Regions from separate parts of the Starkeya sp. ORNL1 genome, predicted to be linked through region 3. Evidence: predicted binding sites of a transcription regulator. Region 3 holds the regulator's gene; each other region holds the start of a gene.

Region 1 (5,383 bases), 540 kb from region 3:
ACCCAGCATGACGCCGACGGCATAGGCGCTGATCAGCAGTCCGGCACTGGGGATCGACACGCCAAGATCGCCGGCGATCACCGGCAGCAGGCCCATCGGCGCGAATTCAGTCACGCCGATGCCGAATGCGCCCGCGGCCAGCGCGAGAAGAGGTGGATTGAGTTTCATGGCGAGATCGCTCAAGGGGATTGAGGGGCACTTGGGATTGCATTTCCCCAGTGAGATGGACGGTCCCCTCGTCACAGAGTAGGCCTGTCACAGGCCAAGTATTTTTGATCTGGGTGCAAAGATGGTGATGGAGGGTGCGGACCGCGCACGGGAGCTCGCAGTCTTCTCCACGATTGCGCGCACGGGCAGCTTCTCCGCCGCTGGCCGCTCGCTTGGCCTCACGCCATCAGCGGTCAGCCGGACCATTGACCGAATCGAGGCGCGTCTGGGCGTGCGATTACTTATCAGGACGACCCGCGCGCTGACCCTGACGGCGGAGGGCCAGAGCTATCTCAGCGCCGCCCGGCGCATCCTGGCGGACCTCGACGAGGCGGAGCGGGTCGTCGCTGATCAGGGCGCACCGCGCGGACGGCTGCGGGTGAGCGCTGCCCTCTCGCATGGCCGTCTTTGCGTCGTGCCTTTGCTGGGCGATTTCGTCCGCCAGTATCCGCATATCCTCGTCGATCTGAGCCTGACGGACACGGTCGTCAACGTCGCAGCGGGCCAAGCGGATGTTGCGATCAGGTTCGGTCCGCTGGCGGACAGCGCGTTGACGGCGCGGCGGATCGGCGAGACCGGTCGCTGCGTCGTGGCCTCGCCCGCCTATCTGACGCGGCACGGCACACCGCGGGTGCCGGAGGACCTGCTCCAGCACAATTGCCTGAACTTCAATTTCCGCCGTGCCGAGCCGGGATGGCCGTTCCGCCGGGAAGGGCGCGATTATGCACTGACCGTGACCGGGACCATCGAAGCCAATAATGGCGAGACACTGGGACAGCTTGCATTGGACGGCGTGGGAATAACGCGCGTCGGCAATTTCGGCGTCGCCAACGACATCGCGGCCGGCCGTCTCGTATCCCTCCTGGAAGCCTTCAATCCGGGCGACGTTGAGCCGATCCATGCCGTCTTTGTTGGCGGCGCCAACATGCCCGCGCGCGTGCGCGTCTTCGTCGACTATCTGGCCGAACGCCTACGCTGAAGTCGTCCATCTGAACCATCATTCTTGCCAAAGCTGGGAAGGCGTCATTGCGCGGCATTCCATCTTCCACTCTACCCGCACGATTGGTGGGCGACGGGCGGCTAACTAGAATGAAGTCGCGGACTTCGCTGTTGCCGCAAAAGATGAAGACTATATCGCCCTCATCGGCGACGCTCAGGTGAAGCAATTGTCGAAGCGATTTCAGAGGTAGGTTCTGTGCTTCATCGAGAATGACAACTGGCGTGCTGTAGTAAAATTTGAGGAGCCGGCTTTCAACGTCGTGGATGCTGCCACCGGGAACGACGCCGAGTTCATCACATAGGGCTCTCAGGAGGGCTTGGAGCGACCCGCTGAGCACTTGCGTGACCGTAAAGAGGTGAGCGGCGAGCGGCTGTTGAGGTCGCCGCGCTGAGGCTTGTGCTCATAGAGCGTCAGGCACGCGGCTATCTGAATACGCAAATCCTGGAGCGTTCCGGGGAACGGCTCGGTCGGGCACTCGACCTTGGCGGTCTTTTTGTTCGTGCGGTCGCCGCCTGCCCAGCCGAGGAGGGCGCAGAAGTAGCGTTGTTCCAGGATGCCGAAGATGCCTTCAATGGCCTTTGCAGAGGCGTTGCAAGGGCGGGCGCGTACGATCTGGGACGAGCGCTCGCCACCGCCATACTCAACGCGTTCCACAAGCTTCATGGCGTCGTCGGCGAAATCCGCTCAACCGTATTCCGATTCGTTGTCCAGATAGAGGCCACGTGGCATGCCCCACGCCGGATCCTGCGTCATTCGGATGAAGCTGGCGATCACGTCGGCATTGCGAATGCCCTCGCCCTTGCCGAGAAGGAGGAGATCGAGGCGTATCCGGTTTGTCGCCTGATCCAGCCATGCAATGGCTTTCGGCCAAGCCTCCGAACCGTCTTCGCGGAGCATTACCATATCGAGGTGATGGACATCGCCGACGACGAGCTGCATGGGCTCCATGCCGACCCGTGTCCGCCGAATGCGCGGCCGCGCATCTTCATATGCCTTACCGTCGCGATTGATGACGGCGACAGCACGGAACTGCGCTTCCTGTTGTCCGTTTGACGAAGGCCCATCCTCTTCATTTTCAATGGCTTCGTGTCGCGGAACGACAAAAAGCGTTGGTGATCAGAACGACAACAATCGTTTGCGCCTCCATCATCGCCATTTCGACCGTGTCGCATAAGAACATATTGCGAACTGAGAACAAAAAGGGTACAGGTATCTCAATCCCTGAACAGCTCATTTTCAACGCCCCCTTGCATGCGACACGGAGCCCAGCAATGACTCAAGCGACGTTGCGACTCGTCGAAGGATCTTCCATGGACAAGGCCAAGGCGCTGGATGCAGCGCTCACCCAGATCGAGCGGCATTTCGGCAAAGGCTCGATCATGCGGCTCGGCAAAAACGACAAGGTCATGGAGATCGAGACGGTCTCGACCGGCTCGCTCGGGCTTGATATCGCGCTCGGCGTCGGCGGCCTGCCGCGCGGGCGCGTGGTCGAGATCTTTGGACCGGAATCTTCCGGCAAGACCACGCTGGCGCTGCACACCATTGCCGAGGCCCAGAAGAAGGGCGGCATCTGCGCCTTCATCGACGCCGAGCACGCGCTCGATCCGATCTATGCCCGCAAGCTCGGGGTCGATCTCGACAATCTCTTGATCTCCCAGCCGGATGCCGGTGAGCAGGCGCTGGAGATCGCCGACACTCTGGTGCGCTCCGGCGCGGTCGATGTGCTGGTGGTGGATTCGGTGGCCGCGCTCACTCCGCGCGCCGAGCTCGACGGCGAGATGGGCGACAGCCAGCCCGGCATGCAGGCGCGGCTGATGAGCCAGGCACTGCGCAAGCTCACCGCCTCGATCTCCAAGTCCAACACCATGGTGATCTTCATCAACCAGATCCGCATGAAGATCGGGGTGATGTACGGCAGCCCGGAGACCACGACGGGCGGCAACGCGCTGAAATTCTATGCCTCGGTCCGGCTCGATATCCGCCGCATCGGCTCGATCAAGGAGCGCGACGAGGTGGTCGGCAACCAGACCCGAGTCAAGGTGGTGAAGAACAAGCTGGCGCCGCCGTTCAAGCAGGTCGAGTTCGACATCATGTATGGCGAGGGCGTCTCCAAGATGGGCGAACTGATCGACCTCGGCGTGAAGGCCGGCGTGGTCGAGAAGTCCGGCGCCTGGTTCTCCTATGACAGCCAGCGCCTCGGCCAGGGCCGCGAGAACGCCAAGAACTTCCTGCGTCAGAATCCCGACGTCTCCGGCCGTATCGAAGCGACCATCCGCCAGAATGCCGGCCTCATCGCCGAGCAGATCCTCGCCGGCAGCGGCGAAGAGGATGACAGCGACGGCGACGGCGAATGAAGGGCGGGCGGGGCGACGGATCGGTGGGGTGAGCGACGCCGCCTTTCTGGACAAGCTTTTGACGCGTCGTTAGAACCGGGGCTCGCGCCTCGTGCGCGGGCCGGTGGTCGTTCCTCGCCGGTTATCTGGTAACCGGCGGACTTGGGTTCGATGAGCGGCGTCAACGAGATTCGATCGACCTTCCTCGACTATTTTGCGAAGAACGGCCATCAGGTCGTTGAATCTTCGCCGCTCGTGCCGCGCAACGACCCGACATTGATGTTCACCAATGCCGGGATGGTGCAGTTCAAGAACGTCTTCACCGGCATCGAAAAGCGTCCCTATTCGCGCGCGGCGACGTCGCAGAAGTGCGTGCGCGCCGGCGGCAAGCACAACGACCTCGACAATGTGGGCTACACCGCGCGGCACCACACCTTCTTCGAGATGCTCGGCAATTTCTCCTTCGGCGACTATTTCAAGGAGAATGCGATCGAGTTCGCCTGGAACCTGATCACCCGCGAATTCGAGCTGCCGGTCGATCGCCTGCTGGTGACGGTCTATCACGAGGATGACGAGGCGTTCGATCTGTGGCGGCGCATTGCCGGCCTGCCGGAATCCAAGATCATCCGCATCGCCACCTCCGACAATTTCTGGCAGATGGGCGATACCGGCCCCTGTGGCCCGTGCTCGGAGATCTTCTACGACCACGGCCCGCACATTCCCGGCGGCCCGCCCGGCTCGGCGGACGCCGATGGCGACCGCTTCATCGAGATCTGGAACCTCGTCTTCATGCAGTTCGAGCAACTGCCGGGCGGCGAGCGCATTAACCTGCCGCGGCCCTCGATCGATACCGGCATGGGGCTGGAGCGCATCTCGGCGGTGCTGCAGGGCACCCACGACAATTACCAGACCGACCTGATGCGCGCGCTCACCGGCGCGGTGGCCGACCTCACCAATGTCGAGGATGACGGCCCGATGAAGGCGAGCCATCGCGTCATCGCCGACCATCTGCGCGCCGCGACCTTCCTGGTCGCGGACGGTGTACTGCCGTCCAATGAGGGGCGCGGCTATGTGCTGCGCCGGATCATGCGCCGCGCCATGCGCCATGCCGAGCTGCTCGGCGCCCGCGATCCCCTGATGTACCGTCTGGTGCCGGTGCTGGTGCGCGAGATGGGCCGCGCCTACCCGGAGATCGTGCGGGCGGAATCGCTGGTCACCGAGACGCTGAGGCTGGAGGAGACCCGATTCCGCAAGACGCTGGAGCGTGGCCTCGCCATCCTCGAAAGCGAGAGCGAAGGCCTCGGCGAGGGGGCGAGCTTCTCCGGCGAGACCGCCTTCAAGCTCTATGACACCTATGGCTTCCCGCTCGATCTGACCCAGGACGCGCTGCGTGCCCGTGGCATCACCGTCGACTTGCCGGCCTTCGACACCGCCATGGAGCGCCAGCGCACCGAAGCGCGCGCTTCCTGGGCGGGTTCGGGCGAGGCGGCGACCGACACGGTGTGGTTCGGCGTGCGCGAGAAGGTGGGTGCGACCGAGTTCCTCGGCTATGGCACCGAGAGCGCCGAAGGCACGGTGACGGCGCTGATCTTCGACGGCGCCCCGGTCGAGGTGCTGGCGGCCGGCACGCGCGGCCTCGTGGTGCTGAACCAGACGCCGTTCTATGGCGAATCCGGTGGCCAGGTCGGCGACAGTGGCCGCATGGTCGGCGAGAACGGCGTCGAGGTGCGTGTGCTCGACACCCAGAAGAAGCTCGGCGACATCTTCGTCCACGAGGTCGAGGTGGAGAGCGGCACGCTGAAGCTCGGTGATCCGCTGGCTCTCACCGTCGACGCCGAGCGGC
Region 2 (5,383 bases), 970 kb from region 3:
GCGGTCTCCGGTGCCATCATGGTGTTCGCGCTGGCGGTCAGCGCCTATGTGACGCCGGCGCTGCTGAGCGGCGGGCAGATCACCGTGTTCTCCATGCTGATCTTCCAGCAATACAGCTCGGTGTTCGATTTCCACTATGGCGCCGCGCTGAGCGTAACGCTGCTGGTGCTGACGCTGCTCTTGGTCGGCATGGCCGGGCGCATCGGCGAAGCGGGGAGGCGGGCATGATCGCGCGTCTCATCGTCCGTCTCGTCGCGTTGCTGGCGCTCGCCTATCTGGTGCTGCCGCTCATCGTCATCATCGGCGCCTCGCTGACCACGACCAGCTATCTCGCCTTCCCGCCGGAAGGGCTAACGCTGCACTGGTACAAGGTGATGCTGGACGATCCGTCCTACGTCGCCGCCTTCACCACCTCGACGCTGCTGGCGCTGGCGGCAACCGTGGTCGGCATCGTGCTTGCGGTGCCGGCGAGCCTTGCCTTGGCGCGCTACGACTTCACCGGCCGCGCGGCGCTATCCGCCATGCTGCTTTCGCCGCTGGTGCTGCCCTATGTCGTGCTCGGCGCGGCGCTGCTGCAATATGGCGCGGCGATCGGGCTGGTGCGCTCCTTCGCGGCGCTGCTGGTCGGGCACGTCATCATCGTCATGCCCTTCGTGCTGCGCTCCATCCTGCCGCTGCTGACCCCCGAGCAGCGGGCGCTGGAGGAAGCCTCCGCCGATCTCGGTGCGCGGCCGGTGACCACCTTCTTCCTCGTCGTGCTGCCGCAGATCCGCTCGGGCATCGTCGCCGGCGGGCTGCTCGCCTTCATCTCTTCCTGGATCAATGTCGAGTTGTCGATCTTCAACACGACATCCGAGCTGAACACCATCCCCGTGAAGATGTTCAACTACGTCCAGTACACCATCGACCCGACGATCGCGGCCGTGTCCGCAATAACCATCGTCGTCGCGGCCGTCGCCATCATCCTCATCGACCTTCTGATCGGCCTCGACATGCTGTCCGAGCCGCGTCAGCCCTAACTTATGGAGCCTTCCATGATGCGCAAGCAGGATATATTCGACGTCGTCTACACGCATACGGAGGGCGAGCCGCTCTGCATCATCCATAGCGGCATTCCCTATCCGGCCGGCTCCACCATCCTGGAGAAGCGCGCTTTCCTCGAAGCGAACTATGATTGGGTGCGCCAGGCGCTGATGCGCGAGCCGCGCGGCCACAAGGACATGTTCGGGGTATTCCTCACCCCGCCGTCCTCGCCGGACTACGATGCCGGGCTGATCTATATCGACGGCACGCAATATTCCCACATGTGCGGCCACGGCACGATCGCGGTCGCCATGGCGATGGTGGCGCTCGGCATGGTGCGGCGCAATCCGGATGGCGTGACCACGATCCGCTTCGAGACCACGGCGGGCCTGGTGCTGGCCGAGGTTGGATCGGAAGGCGACGAGGTGCTGTGGACCCGCTTCGAGAACGTGCCGGCCTATGTGGCGGCGCAGGACGTGCCGTTCGAACTGCCGGGCATCGGTCCGCTCAAGGCCGACATCGTGTGGGGCGGCAATTATTTCGGCATCATCGATCTGCGCGGCACCTCGCTGCGCATCTCGCCGGAGAACGGCTCGGTGCTGTCGCGCTACGGCATCATGGCGCGCGAGCAGATCCGCCAGCGGGTCAACATCCAGCACCCGACCGCCGGCCACATCAACAATTTCAACTTCGTCACCTTCTGGCACGAGCCGACCATCGAAGGCGCGTTCTACAAGAACGTCCATGTCTTCAGCGCCGGCCAGCTCGACCGTTCGCCGGGCGGCACCGGCACCAGTGCGATGATGGCGATGTTCGAGGCGCGCGGGCAGCTCGCGCTCAACCAGCCGATCCGCTCCGAGGGCCTGCTCGGCACCGGCACCTTCGAGGGCTGCCTGATCGGTGAAGCGAAGCTCAACAGCGTGCGTGCGGTGCGCCCGACGGTGAAGGGCACCGCTGGCCTGCTCGGCACCGCGCGCTGGGTGATCGACCGCAACGATCCGGTGGGTGCCGGGTTTCTCGTGGCGTAAGCCGGCGCCGCGAAGTCCGCGCGTCGTGCCGTTGCGCCGGCGGCGAGAAAGATAGGGTGGGCGGCTCGCCGAAGCGGGTCGTCCGTCCTATCTTTGTTCCCACCATGCCCCAGCGATCCGGAAGCGCCGATCTGCCCCTGCATGGCGGCCGTGTGCCGCCCTGGCTGGCGGAGCGCATGACGCGGCTCGGCGCGGTGATCTGCGAGGCCATCGTCCAGCATTATGGCCGCGACGAATTGCTGAGCCGGCTGGCCCATCCCTTCTGGTTCCAGTCCTTTGGGGCGGTGATGGGGATGGACTGGCACTCCTCCGGCATCACCACCAGCGTCATCGGCGCGCTGAAGCGCGGGCTGGCGCCGCTGTCGGGCGAGCTTGGCCTGCATGTCTGCGGCGGGCGCGGCAGGCATTCGCGCAAGACGCCGCAGGAACTGGAGGCGATTGGCGCGCGCATCGGTTTCGATGGCGCGGCGCTCGCCACCGCCAGCCGTCTCGTCGCCAAGGTCGACAGCGCCGCGGTGCAGGACGGCTTTGATCTCTATCTCCACGGCTTCATCGTCGCCGATGACGGCAAATGGGTCGTGGTCCAGCAGGGCATGAGCGACGAACGCCGGCAGGCGCGGCGCTATCATTGGCTGTCGGAGGGGCTGAGCAGCTTCCTCGACGATCCGCATTCCGCGATCGAGGGGGAAGGCAAGGGCGAGATCGTCAATCTTGCCGACCGCCGCGCGGAGAAATCCCGCCACGCCCAGCTCGACCTGCTCGCTGCGCTCGGTCCCGATGGCATCGCCCGGCAATATGCGGCGCTCATAGAAGTGCCGGAGCCCGCGCCGGCTCCGGAGGCGGAGCAGATGCTGCTGCCGCATCTGATCATGCCGGCGCATCACGAAGTGCGCGCCGAGGACGTGGTGCAGCCGCGCTTGCAGGCCGCGCTCGCCGCAGCCGCCGATCGCGGCCCGGAGGATTTCGCCGACCTTCTGCTGGTGCCCGGCGTCGGCGCCCGCACCGTCGAGGCGCTGGCGCTGGTCGCCGAGGTGGTTCACGGCACGCCCTGCCGCTTCACCGATCCGGCGCGCTTCTCCTTTGCCCATGGCGGCAAGGACCGGCATCCGTTCCCGGTGCCGATCCGGGTCTATGACCAGACCATCGAGGTGATGAAGTCGGCCATCGGCAAGGCCAGGCTCGGCCAGTCCGAGGAACTGGCGGCGATCCGGCGCCTCGACGACCAGACCCGCCAGCTGGAGCGCGCCGCCGGCGGGCGAAGCTGGGACGAGGTGGTGGCCGAGGAGATGCGCATGTCGCCGAGCTATGGCGGGCGCAGCGTGTTCGGCTGGGAGCCGGGCTAGGGCCCAACCGCTTCGAGCGCATGCGCCGCCGAATCCTGCCGGCCGCGGACAAAACTTCTGCACCGATTGTCGAAAGCGTCGGTCCTTCCCCGACATTGGCATGACGGGACATGATGTCCCGGACACCGAAGCGGAGTTTCCGATGCGCTACATGATGCTGATCCACCACGACGAAGCCGCGCTCGCCAAGGCGCCGCCATCGCTCTGGGGCGACTACGCCGCCTTCAATGAGGCGATCGCGAAGGCCGGTATCTCGTACCAACCGGGCAACCGGCTCCAGCCGAGCTCGGCGGCGAGCACCGTGCGCGTCGCCGGCGACAAGGCCGCCGTCCTCGACGGGCCCTATGCCGATACCAAGGAGCAGCTCGCCGGCTATTTCATGATCGATGTGCCGGACCTCGACCAGGCGATCGTCTGGGCGACGCGGTGCCCGAGCGCGCGCTATGGCAGCATCGAAATCCGCCCGCTTCATACGGCCTGACATGCCGGCGGAGACGAGAAATGAGGCGGGGCGAGCGGCCGAGCGCGTTGCGCGCGAAAGCTTCGGCCGGCTGGTCGCCTTCCTCGCCGCGCGGCCGAGGGATGTGGCCGCCGCCGAGGATGCGCTGTCGGAGGCCTTTGCCGCGGCGCTTCGCCAGTGGCCCGAGCGCGGCATTCCCGACAACCCCGCCGCGTGGCTCCTGGCCGTCGCGCGGCGGCGCGGCACCGACGCAGCGCGGCGGCGCGCGGTCGAGACCGGCGGCGCGGACCTTCTCGTGCTGATGGCGGAGGAACTTGAGGCGGTGGCTTCGTCGCCCGAGGCGATTCCCGACCGCCGCCTCGCGCTCATGTTCGCCTGCGCGCATCCGGCGATCGACCGCGGGATGCGCGCGCCGCTGATCCTCCAGGCCGTTGTCGGCCTCACTGCGATGGACATCGCGGCAGCATTCCTCGTGCCGCCCAGGACCATGGGCCAGCGGCTGGTGCGGGCGAAGAACCGCATCCGCGACACCGGCATCCCGTTTCGCGTGCCCGACCGTGAGGAACTGCCGGAGCGGCTCGACACGGTGCTCGAGGCGATCTACGCCGCCTTTGCGCGGGGTTGGCACGAACTCGACGACAGCGCCCCGCGGCTCGCCGAAGAGGCGATCTGGCTCGGCCAGGTCGTGGTGGGGCTTCTCCCGGACGAGCCTGAGGCGAAGGGAATGCTGGCGTTGATGTTTTATGCCGAGGCCCGACGCCGGGCGCGGCGGACCGACGGCGGGGCATTCGTTCCACTGGAGGAGCAGGATGTCGCCCGTTGGGACCGGGACGCGCTCACCACGGCGGAACGGCTCTTGAGCGAAGCGAGCGCCGCCGGGCCGAGCGGCCGCTATCAGATCGAGGCGGCGATCCAGTCGGCCCACGTTGCGCGGCGGCTCGGTGGCGCCGCGACGTGGCCGGCGATCGTCGCCCTCTATGATCACCTCCTCGCGCTGACCGGCTCGCCGGTCGTCGCGCTCAACCGCGCGGTCGCTCTCGCCGAGACCGACGGCCCGGGCGCGGCGCTCGCCGCGCTCGACCCACTCGGAGCCGACGAACGGCTGGCCGGCTACCAGCCCTATTGGGCGGCGCGCGGCGCTCTCCTGGTCCGCGCCGGCCGGACGAGCGAGGCGCGGGAAGCGCTGACGCTCGCGCTCGGCCTCGCTGACGATCCCGCCGTGCGGGCCTATCTCCGCGCGCGGCTCGACGGGCTGTCGGAAACCTCCATCGACACAAAGGGGCGCACCCAATAGGGAGTCAGGCGCCCACCGAAGGTACACTGTGGCGGAACTCTGCTTCGCGCCGCTCGTTGCCGTAGCGATTTCAGCGCGCGAGGGGCTTTCATGCCGCAGGTTTCACTCACCAAGGACCGTGCCGACGATGGCGCGACAGCGCGGCCCGTGGTCTTCCTGCCGACTGGTGGAAGCTCGTCCGACCATCGGGCGCTCACCACGAAGGAGCTGGCGCGCCGCATCGCCCGGCTGACCG
Region 3 (5,383 bases):
TCGGCGAAGGGGCGAAGCGGGTGACGACGGTCTCTGACATGAAAGCTAGATCTCACTGCGGCGGTTCGGCAAATTGGATACGCGAACAGGCCGGCAATTGGCTGGTGAGCGGGCGCGCTGCGTGTAGCATAGGTCGCTAGGCAGGCAAAATCGGGCGGACGACCGGATAATCCAAGGATTAGACGCGAATTTGGCGAGCCGGTCGGGGGCAGGGGAATGGTTGATGAGCAAGGGCGGCAGCATGGCGCGCGGTCACGCGCGATTGCTGCAGTACGCCCACTCGCGGGGCCGATACTCGCTCCGGGCCTGCCGGGCTTGCGCAAGCTGGGGGCAGGACTCGCGCTCGATCTGGCGCGGGAGGTTGGCGAGCGACGCGGTTTCCTCTGGCTTCCGGTCGCCTTTGCCATCGGCGTCGGCCTCTATTTTGGCGCTGCTCGCGAGCCGTCGACGATAGCGGCCTCAGCGCTTACAGCACTGCTCATGGCCCTCGCCCTTGCGGTACGGAGTCGGGCCGTTGCCTTCCACCTGCTGGCCGGACTGGCGGCCATCGCCGCCGGCTTCGCACTTGCCACGCTACACACTGCGCGCATCGCCCATCCGGTGTTGCCGACGCAGCTGGTCGCGGCGGAAGTCTCCGGCTTCGTTGAGCGAGCGGAACTGCGCACCAAGGATGGCAAGCAGAACGGACGCATCGTGCTGCGCGTGACCGCCCTGGAGCGGGCAGGCGAGCCGCGACCCGAACGGGTGCGCGTGACCGTGCCGGGTACGCCGCCTACGGTCGGCAGCCATGTCACCGTCCGTGCGACGCTGGGCCCGCCGCCGGGGCCGGCCTATCCCGGCGGCTATGATTTCGGCCGCGATGCCTGGTTCGACGGCATCGGCGCCACCGGCTTCGCCTTCGGCAAGGCCCGGGAGAGCGCGGCGCCGGTGGCCGTGCCACCCACGCTCGGTTTCGCCGCATGGTTGGACGAAGTGCGCGCCGCCATGGCCGGACGCATCACTGCGGTCCTGTCCGGCGATACCGGGGCGATCGCGGTGGCGCTTGTCACCGGATTGCGTGGCGGCGTGAGCGAAAGCGTCGAGGAGGTGATGCGCGTCTCCGGCCTCTCGCACATCCTCTCCATCTCCGGCCTGCACATGGCGCTGGTCGCCACCACCACCTTCATCCTGGCGCGCGCCTTGCTGGCGCTGTGGCCCGCGCTTGCACTACGCTGGCCGATCAAGGCCTACGCCGCCGTGCCCGCCATCGCGGCGGCGACCTTCTATCTCGTGCTGTCCGGCAATGAGGTGCCCACGCAGCGCTCCTATCTGATGACGCTGCTGGTGCTTGTCGGGGTGATGCTCGGACGTCCGGCGCTGACGCTGCGCACGCTCGCCATCGCCGCCATGATCGTGCTCGCCGCTGCGCCGGCGACGCTGCTCGATCCCGGAACGCAGATGTCGTTTGCCGCAACGCTGGCGCTGGTCGCCGCGCACGAAGCGTTCGGCCGTCGCCTCATCAATTCGGTCGGTGCAAGCACGCCGGTCGGCGGCTACGCGCTGCGCTATGTCGGGGCTCTGCTCGTGACTTCGCTGGTCGCCGGGCTGGCGACAGCTCCCTACGCCGCCTTCCATTTCCAGCGCCTCGCGCCGTTCAGCCTGCTGGCCAATCTCGCCGCCGCGCCACTGGTATCGCTGATCGTCATGCCGTTCGGGCTGCTGGGCGCGCTGCTGCTACCGTTTGGCTGGGACGGACCGGCATGGTCGGCCATGGGGTTCGGCATAGATGGCATGAGCTACATTGCCGCGACGGTGGCGGCCATGCCGGATGCCGACCGCGGCCTGCCGGCGTTTCCCCTGGCGACGCTGATCCTGTTCAGCCTTGCTCTGGCCTGCCTGTGCCTGCTGCGCACCCGCCTCGTTCTCATCGCGCCGGTGCTGGCAGCGGCGGGTCTCTGGATCGGCGCGTCCCCCGACCGCCCGGATCTGCTGGTCGACGCCACCGGAAAGACCGTGGCGGTGCGGGGCCTAGATGGGCGCCTCGCCCTGATGGGGGATCGTCCGACGGCAGTTCTCGCCAGCCGCTTCGCCGGCGAGCAATGGCTTGGCGCGGAGGGGGATCGTGCCGCGCTCGCCGCGCCCGGCGCACAGATGGCGGCGCCGCTTTGCGATCGGCTGGGCTGTACACTGCCGATGACGGACGGGCGAAACGCCGCCCTGTCGCTCTCGCGCGATTCGCTCGTCGACGACTGCCGTCTCGCCGCCGTGCTCGTCACCCCATTCGAGCCACCCGAGGATTGCGCGGCCTATGTGGTGCGGATCGCGCCGGATGGCAGCTCAGGCGCGCAAGCGCTCCATCTCGCCGCTGATGGGCCACAACTTGTTCGTGGTCGCCCGGAAGGCGTAGAACGACCTTGGCTGCCGATGCCGCGTGAAAAGCTGGCGAACGCCGCGGCAAAGTCGCCACGACCCATCACGCCGATCGATCCTGCCGGCACGGCGGATACCGAGACCCTGTCGCCGGAGCAGGCGTCGCCCGCGCCGGATCAATAACGGCGGAACAGGCCGACCAGGCGTCCCTGGATGCGCACCCGGTCAGGGCCGAAAATGCGGGTCTCGTAGGCTGGATTAGCCGCTTCGAGGGCGACCGATGCCCCCTTCTTGCGCAACCGCTTCAAGGTGGCTTCCTCATCATCGATCAGCGCCACCACGATCTCACCCGTGTCCGCGGTCTCGGTCTTGCGGATCAGCGCGAGGTCGCCGTCGAGAATGCCAGCCTCGATCATCGAATCGCCGCGTACCTCAAGCGCATAGTGTTCGCCACTCGCCAGCATTTCCGGCGGCATCGAAATGGTGTGGCTGCGCGACTGGATCGCGGAGATCGGCGTGCCGGCGGCGATGCGGCCCATCACCGGGATGGGCACCGGGCGCGACGGCTCGTCTTCTGTGGGCGGGCGCACCCGGCCGAGGCCACCCTCGACCACGTTCGGCGAGAAGTTACGCGACGGGCGGATCGGCTGCACGCTATCCGGCAGGCGCACCACTTCGAGCGCCCGAGCGCGATTCGGCAGGCGGCGAATGAAGCCACGCTCTTCGAGCGCCGTAATGAGGCGATGGATGCCTGATTTCGAGCGGAGATCGAGGGCTTCCTTCATCTCCTCGAAGGAGGGCGGCACGCCGCTTTCCTTGAGCCGTTCATGGATGAAGCGAAGCAGCTCATGCTGTTTGCGGGTGAGCATTCCGACCCCTCGATCTGGCTGACACAGGCGAAGACGGGCCCGAGTCAAACGAAACAAAGCACGAACAAAAACCTAGCTGTTCTTTTTGTGTTCCACAACAGTAAAGATACCGCTAATGCCCCGCCGTTTCCGTGGACGGCCAAAGCGGCCCGACATTTGCCTGTATGCAATCTGGCGCAGAGTGCCTATTGCAAGGGCATAGCGCCAGGGGCGGCAGAGTCGGGAGGCTTGTATTGGTCGAGACAATCGCGGAGGTCGTGGCGGCTCATCGGCAAGGCAAGGCGCGACCGGCGGAGACACTCGCGGCCTGCATGGCGCGCATCGCCGCCTATGACGACCCGGCGGTGTTCACGGCCATTGCCGAACCCAAGGCGATCCACGCCCAGCTCAAGTCGTTGGAGGGCTCAGATCCCGAGCGGCTGCCGCTTTACGGCGTGCCCTTCGCGGTGAAGGACAATATCGACGTCGCCGGCCTGCCCACCACCTGCGCCTGCCCGGACTTCGCCTATATGGCGACCAAGGATGCTGTGAGCGTGGCGCGCCTGCGCCGGGCCGGCGCCATCGTGGTCGGCAAGACCAATCTCGATCAGTTCGCCACCGGCCTTGTCGGCCGCCGCTCGCCCTATGGCACGCCGCGCAATCCGATCCGCGCCGATCTGGTGCCGGGCGGCTCCAGTTCCGGTTCCGGCGTTGCCGTCTCCGCCGGGCTGGTGCCATTTGCGCTCGGCACCGACACCGCGGGTTCGGGCCGCATTCCCGCCGGGCTCACCAATATCGTCGGGTTGAAGCCGAGCCTCGGCCTGGTCTCGACCACCGGCGTGGTTCCGGCGTGTCGTTCGCTCGATTGCGTCTCGGTGTTCGCGCGCACCGTCGGCGATGCCTTCACTGCGTTACAGGCGATGGCCGGGGCAGACCCATCCGATCCCTTCTCGCGCGATCTGCCGCTTGGCCATGCCGGCGGCGTGGCGCCGAAGCTACGCATCGGCGTGCCGCGCAGCGTGGATTGCGTGACGTTCGGCGATCGCGAGACCGAAGGCGCCTTCGTGCGCGCGCTGGCCCGTCTCGGTGCGCTTGGGGCCGATATCGTCGAGATCGAGATGGAGCCCTTCTTCGAGGCGGCGCGCCTGCTTTACGACGGTCCCTGGGTCGCCGAACGCTATGCCGCGGTCGGCGGCTTCCTGGAATCCCGGCCGGATTCCTTTCATCCAGTGGTGCGTTCCATCATCGAACAGGGGCGGGCCCTGAGCGCGGTCGACGCGTTCCGCGGTCTCTACCGCCTTGCCGAGTTGAAGGCGCGGGCGCGACAGGAGATGACCGGGCTCGATGCGTTGATGGTGCCGACCATGCCTACCGTCTACACGCTGGCGCAGCTCGATGCCGATCCGGTGCGGCTGAACAGCAATCTCGGAATCTACACCAATTTTGTGAACCTGCTCGATATGTGCGGCCTCGCCGTACCCTCCGAAATCCGCCGCGACGGTGCGCCGTTCGGCATCACCTTGCTGGCGCCGGCCGGGCGCGACGCGCATCTTGCGGCGATCGGCGCGGCCTTCCACGCCCGCACCGGGCTCGCCATGGGCGCCACAGGGCGTGCGCTACCTCCACTCGCGCCCGCCACGCCCACTGCCGGGCCGGGGCGGATCGAGATCGCGCTGTTCGGCGCGCATCTGTCCGGCTTGCCGCTCAATGGCGAATTACTGGCGGCCGGCGGCACCTTCGTGCGGCAAGCCCGCACCAATGCGGATTATCGGCTGTACTTGTTGCCGGAAGGCCGGGTTCGGCGGCCCGGTCTACTGCGCGGCCGACCGGGAAGCGGCGCGCCGATCGCGTGCGAGGTGTGGTCGCTGCCGGCGCAGAATTATGGTCCGTTCCTGGCGAAGATACCGGCGCCGCTCGGCATCGGCAGCATCACGCTGGACGACGGTTCCGACGTGAAGGGCTTCCTGGTCGAAGCGACAGGAGTGGCATCCGCGCGTGACATCACCGCCTATGGCGGCTGGCGCGGCTTCCTCGCCGCGGAGGTAGAGGCGGCTGCGATCTAAGGCATAACATCAGGAACTTACCGTAAGCAATTACGATCACACGCTTTGAGCATACTGCTCATAAGCGTCATGGACGATGACGATATGGTCGCGCATCGCCACCGCGGCGCCGTCCCGGTCGCC
Region 4 (5,383 bases), 1.8 Mb from region 3:
CGATGCCGGATTCGAACATCGCGACATAGTCCGCCGGATGGGTACGGGCGAATTCGAGATAGGCGCGGCCCATGCGCTCGAAGGCCTCCGTCGGGCTCGGGCGGCCTTCGTCCCAGCCCGCCTTCAGGGCGTCGGCGAAACGCTCGAAGCCGGACGCGGCGACGGCCGCCAGCAATTGGTCGCGGTCGCGAAAATGACGGTAGGGCGCGGCCGGGCTGACCCCGGCACGGCGCGCCGCCTCGGCGAAGGTGGCGCCGGCTGGGCCGCGCTCGGCAATCAGGTCGAGCGCCGCCTTCATCAGGGCTTCCCGCAGGTTGCCATGATGATAGCCGCGCGGCCCGTCATTCTTCGACCAGCTCATGTGAAGAGCACTTACATCAGGCGGAGGCCGGCGTCGATGTCACTCGCCGCCCCACCTCTAGTCGCCACCTTCATCGAACAGCGGCATCTGGTTGGAGCTGGGGGGCGCGGCGAGGCCGAGATGCTTGAAGGCGTGGGCGGTGAGCACGCGCCCGCGTGGGGTGCGCTGGAGGAAGCCCTGCTGCACGAGGAACGGCTCGATGATCTCCTCGATGGCGTCGCGCGGCTCGGAGAGCGCCGCGGCGATGGTCTCGACGCCGACCGGCCCGCCGCCATAATTCATGGCGATCACCGTGAGATAGCGCCGGTCCATCTGGTCGAGGCCGGACTGGTCGACTTCGAGATGGCTGAGCGCGTGGTCGGCGGCCTTGCGGTCGATGGTGTCGGCACCGGCCACATGGGCGAAATCGCGGACCCGGCGCAACAGGCGGCCGGCAATGCGCGGCGTGCCGCGGGCGCGGCGGGCGATCTCGCGGGCGCCGTCCTTGGAAATCGGGATGCCCAGCACCCGCGCGCCGCGGGTGACGACCAGCTCCAGCTCTTCCACCGTGTAGAAATTGAGCCGCACCGGTATGCCGAAGCGGTCGCGCAGCGGCGTGGTGAGCAGGCCGGAGCGGGTCGTCGCCCCGACCAGAGTGAATTTCGACAGCGAGATCTTCACCGAGCGCGCGGCCGGGCCCTCGCCGATGATGAGGTCCAGCTCATAATCCTCCATCGCCGGATAGAGGATTTCCTCCACCGCCGGACTGAGCCGGTGGATCTCGTCGATGAACAGGACGTCGCGTTCCTCGAGATTGGTCAGCAGCGCCGCGAGGTCGCCGGCCTTGGCGATCACCGGGCCGGAGGTCGAGCGGAAGCCGACGCCCAGCTCGCGCGCCACGATCTGCGCCAGCGTGGTCTTGCCCAGCCCCGGCGGGCCGACGAACAGCACATGGTCGAGCGCTTCATTACGTGCCTTGGCCGCCTTGATGAAGACGCTGAGATTGGCCCGTGCCTGCTCCTGGCCAATGAATTCGGCGAGGAATTGCGGGCGCAGCGAAGCCTCCGCCGCATCCTCCTCGCGCCGCTCCGGGGTAATGACGCGGGTGGCGCTCATTGTCCGTATGCCTTCACCGCGCCAGCTCCTTCAACCCGAGCCGGATCAGCTTGGCGGTGTCCGCGTCCTCGCCGGCTTCGCGCACGGCTGCGGCTATGGCGGCGCTGGCCTGGAGCTGGGCATAGCCGAGATTGACCAGCGCCGAGACGGCGTCCGACACCGGCGCCGGCGCGCGCCTGGCTTCCAGTTGCCCGGCGAGCTGCGCCACCACCGGATCGATGCTGGCATAGCCCGGCGCCTTGTCCTTCAATTCGGCGACGATGCGGGCGGCGACCTTGGGGCCGACGCCGTTGGCACGCGCCACCATCGCCCGGTCGCCGAGCGCCACGGCATTGGCGAGTTCGGACGGCGAGAGGGTGGAGAGCACGTTCAAAGCCACCTTGGCGCCGACGCCCTGGACATTCTGCAGCAGCAGGAACCACGCCTTCTCGGCTTCCGAGGCGAAGCCGTAGAGCCGGATCATGTCCTCGCGCACGAAGGTCTCGATGAACAGCACCGCGGCTTCGCCCACCGGGGGCAGCGCCTGCAAGGTGCGGCCGGAGCAATGCACCAGATAGCCGACACCCTGCACGTCGAGAATGACGTGGTCGTCGGCATAGGTATCGACGATGCCCTTCAGTTTGCCGATCATGCGTCCGTCGCCGCCGCCCAGAGGAAGCACAGCATCGAGGCCGCGCCGAAGACAGTGCGCACCATGTGCAACCAGCCCCAGCGCTCGACCAGCCGACGGGTGCCGGCGTCGGCCTTCGCTTCCTGCGTCATCAGCAGGCGATTATTGGTGGGGAAGATCACCAGGAGCGTATAGGGCCAGTTGGCCAGCATCAGCAGGGCGCCCATCAGCGCGCGCCAGTCGCCGCTCTGCCAGAAGGCGGCGGCGCCGACGAGGAAGACGATCAGAGCCAATGGCGCCTGCAGCGCGAAGCCGTGCTTGTAGGAGGGCTTCCATTCGCGCAGTAGATTGGCGTCGTCCAGCGTGAGGCGTGCCGGCTGCTCGGCGACGTTCACATAGAGCGCGGCCCCGGTGAACAGTGCGGCCAGCATCAGCCCCAGAAGCTCCAGCATTGCCCGCCTCTACCGCGCCATGACGGCAGCCCTGAGCGCTGCCGCGCCCCTATGCTGCGCGTGGGTGACAGCGACGGCAAGCGCGTCGGCGGCGTCGTCGGTCTCGAAATCGGCGCGGGGCAGCAGCACCTTCACCATCATGCGGATCTGCGCCTTCTCGGCGCGGCCGGCGCCGACCACGGTCTTCTTGACCAGCAACGCGGCATATTCGGCGACCGGCAAGCCCGCGAGTGCCGGGGTGACCAGTACGACGCCTCGCGCCTGGCCGAGCTTCAGGGTCGAGGCCGGATTCACATTGACGAAGGTCTCCTCGACCGCGGCCTCTTCCGGCAACTGAGCGCGGATGACGGCGGCGATCCCATCGTGCAGATGCGCGAGACGCACAGCCAGGGGTGCGTCCTCGGGCGGCAGCACGGTGCCGCAGGCGACGAAGGAGAGCTTGGAGCCAAGCACGTCGATTACCCCCCAGCCGGTACGGCGGAGGCCGGGATCGAGGCCGAGGATGCGAATCGGACGTTGCACCATGGGAAAGGGCGTAGCCGAACAAAGGACGAACGGCTAGGGCGTTGCTCTGCGTGAACATCCTTCGAGGCCCGGCTGAAGCCGGACACCTCAGGATGAGGTCGCTTTTAATATGAACCTCATCCTGAGGTGCGAGCGCAGCGAGCCTCGAAGGATGCTCACGCAGAGCAACGTCCCTCGATGCTCACACGCCTTGCTACTTCCGCTCGCTGTCGAGATCCGCCATCGCCATGGCGGGGTAGCGGGTGCCGGCGGCGGCGTCCTTGGGCACGGCGCGCTCGATGGCGGCGAGATCGTCTGCCGACAGCTTCACGTCCAGCGCGCCGAGCGACTCGGTGAGCCGGTCGCGGCGGCGGGCGCCGACGAGCGGCACGATGTCGTCGCCCTGCGCCGCCACCCAGGCGATGGCGACCTGGGCGACGCTGGCGCCGCGCGCTTCGGCGACTTTCCGCAGAGCCTCGACCAGCGCGAGATTGGCGTCGACATTGCCCTCCTGGAAACGCGGATTGTGGGCGCGGAAATCGCCAGCCGCCAGCGGCTTCGCCTGCCAGTGGCCGGAGATCAGGCCGCGCGCCAGCACGCCATAGGCGGTGAGGCCGATGCCGAGTTCGCGCAAGGTCGGCAGGATGGCCTCCTCGATGCCGCGCGAGATCAGCGAATATTCGATCTGCAGGTCGGCGATCGGATGCACAGCGGCGGCGCGGCGGATGGTCTGCGCGCCGACCTCGGACAGGCCGATATGGCGGACGTAGCCGGCCTTCACCAGGTCGGCGATGGTGCCGACCACCTCTTCCACCGGTACCCCGGCCGGCATGCGGGCCGGGCGGTAGATATCGACATGGTCGGTGTCGAGGCGCTTCAGCGAATAGGAAAGGGCGGTCTTGATCGCCTCCGGGCGGAGATTAAGGCCGAGCCAGTTGCCGGCGGGATCGCGCTGCGCGCCGAACTTGACGCTGAGCTGGTAGCTGTCGCGCGGGCGTCCGCGCACCGCTTCGGCGATCAGCATCTCATTGTGGCCCATGCCGTAGAAATCGCCGGTGTCGATCAAAGTGATGCCGGCATCGAGTGCGGCATGAACGGTGGCGATGCTCTCGGCCCGGTCGGACGGGCCGTAGAAGTCGGACATGCCCATGGCACCGAGGCCGAGGGCGGAGGTGGTGGGGCCGGTTGCCCCGAGTTTGCGCTGTTCCATGGTCGTGTCTCCTTTGGCCGTGCCAGAGCCCGGCGAAATCAAGGCCATGACTATGCTACGTCCGGCTTCGTGCGATAATCCGTCGTGAACAGCACGGGCTGTACGGAATATCGAACAATGCTGGAACCTGACCTCGCCGATCTCGGCGCCTTCGCGGATGTCGCCCGTCATCGGAGCTTCCGCGGCGCGGCGAGCCTGCGCGGCGTGTCGCCCTCGACCTTGAGCGAGGCGGTGCGCCGGCTGGAGGAGCGGCTCGGGGTGCGCCTGCTCAACCGCACCACGCGCAGCGTGACGCTGACCGAGGCCGGCGCCCGTCTGCTCGACCGGCTGCTGCCCGCGCTCAGTGAGGTTTCTGAAGCGCTCGACACGGTGAACAGCTTTCGCGACAGCCCGACCGGCACGCTCCGGCTCAATGTGCCGATCATCGTCGCGCGCATGGTGTTGCCGGGGCTGGTGGAGGGGTTCCTCAAGGCGCACCCCGGCATCACGCTGGAGGTGGCGGCGGAGGACACCTTCGTCGATGTGCTGGCGGCCGGTTTCGATGCCGGGGTGCGTTACGGCGAGCGGCTGGAACAGGACATGATCGCGGTGCCGATCGGCCCGCGCCGGCAGAGCTTCGCCGCGGGAGCCTCGCCCGCCTATCTGGCGGTGCACGGCGAACCCCGGCATCCGCGCGAGCTATTGGATCACGCCTGCATCCGCCACCGCTTCCCGAGCGGCGTGCTGCCGGCATGGGAGTTCGAGCGCAATGGCGAGATCGTGCGGGTCAATCCGGGCGGCCCGCTGATCGCCTCGAACATCGAACTGCAGCTTGCCACGGCCATCGCCGGCCTCGGCATCGTCAGCAGCTTTGAATGGTTGCTGGCGCCTTCCTTCGCGAGCGGCGCACTGGTGCCGGTGCTGCCCGACTGGTGGCAGGAATTCGAAGGGCCGTTCCTCTATTATCCGAGCCGCCGGCTGCTGCCGGCGCCGCTGCGCGCCTTTATCGACTATGTGCGCGAGAGGGGCGACGCACGCTGATCGCGCCGCTGGCCAGCGCGACGCCGAGGCCGGTCGCCACGATGCCGGTGATCGCCGCGGCGTCCGGATGCTCGCCGAGCACCGGCACCGCGATCAGCGCCGCGAGTGGCGGTACCAGTCCGGTGAAGGCT

What was found. Region 3 encodes LexA, which represses DNA repair genes until DNA is damaged. Its sites were predicted from a motif close to TGTTCNNNNTGTGTTCNG; they were not measured.
Region 1: the regulator LexA is predicted to act here: its motif matches at 2,380-2,397, upstream of recA (recombinase RecA).
Region 2: the regulator LexA is predicted to act here: its motif matches at 2,135-2,152, upstream of G3545_RS28580 (DUF763 domain-containing protein).
Region 4: the regulator LexA is predicted to act here: its motif matches at 3,058-3,075, upstream of ruvC (crossover junction endodeoxyribonuclease RuvC).

The regions. Positions count from the first base shown of each region.
Region 1 covers NZ_CP048834.1:221,847-227,229, forward strand. Annotated here, with positions in the region: gene G3545_RS01035 (MFS transporter) at 1-168, opposite strand, end outside; gene G3545_RS01040 (LysR family transcriptional regulator) at 290-1,186, shown strand; gene G3545_RS01050 (hypothetical protein) at 1,514-1,870, opposite strand; gene G3545_RS01055 (hypothetical protein) at 1,892-2,146, opposite strand; gene recA (recombinase RecA) at 2,479-3,561, shown strand; gene alaS (alanine--tRNA ligase) at 3,712-5,383, shown strand, end outside.
Region 2 covers NZ_CP048834.1:6,077,194-6,082,576, forward strand. Annotated here, with positions in the region: gene G3545_RS28565 (ABC transporter permease) at 1-228, shown strand, start outside; gene G3545_RS28570 (ABC transporter permease) at 225-1,019, shown strand; gene G3545_RS28575 (proline racemase family protein) at 1,035-2,051, shown strand; gene G3545_RS28580 (DUF763 domain-containing protein) at 2,156-3,394, shown strand; gene G3545_RS28585 (YciI family protein) at 3,495-3,875, shown strand; gene G3545_RS28590 (DUF6596 domain-containing protein) at 3,877-5,148, shown strand; gene G3545_RS28595 (DUF3182 family protein) at 5,239-5,383, shown strand, end outside.
Region 3 covers NZ_CP048834.1:760,878-766,260, reverse strand. Annotated here, with positions in the region: gene gltX (glutamate--tRNA ligase) at 1-40, opposite strand, end outside; gene G3545_RS03710 (ComEC/Rec2 family competence protein) at 217-2,532, shown strand; gene lexA (transcriptional repressor LexA) at 2,526-3,218, opposite strand; gene atzF (allophanate hydrolase) at 3,452-5,260, shown strand; gene G3545_RS03695 (GntR family transcriptional regulator) at 5,297-5,383, opposite strand, start outside.
Region 4 covers NZ_CP048834.1:5,199,290-5,204,672, forward strand. Annotated here, with positions in the region: gene G3545_RS24505 (TetR/AcrR family transcriptional regulator) at 1-361, opposite strand, end outside; gene ruvB (Holliday junction branch migration DNA helicase RuvB) at 419-1,456, opposite strand; gene ruvA (Holliday junction branch migration protein RuvA) at 1,470-2,087, opposite strand; gene G3545_RS24520 (DUF1772 domain-containing protein) at 2,084-2,518, opposite strand; gene ruvC (crossover junction endodeoxyribonuclease RuvC) at 2,528-3,043, opposite strand; gene G3545_RS24530 (aldo/keto reductase) at 3,237-4,232, opposite strand; gene G3545_RS24535 (LysR family transcriptional regulator) at 4,350-5,252, shown strand; gene G3545_RS24540 (DMT family transporter) at 5,215-5,383, opposite strand, start outside.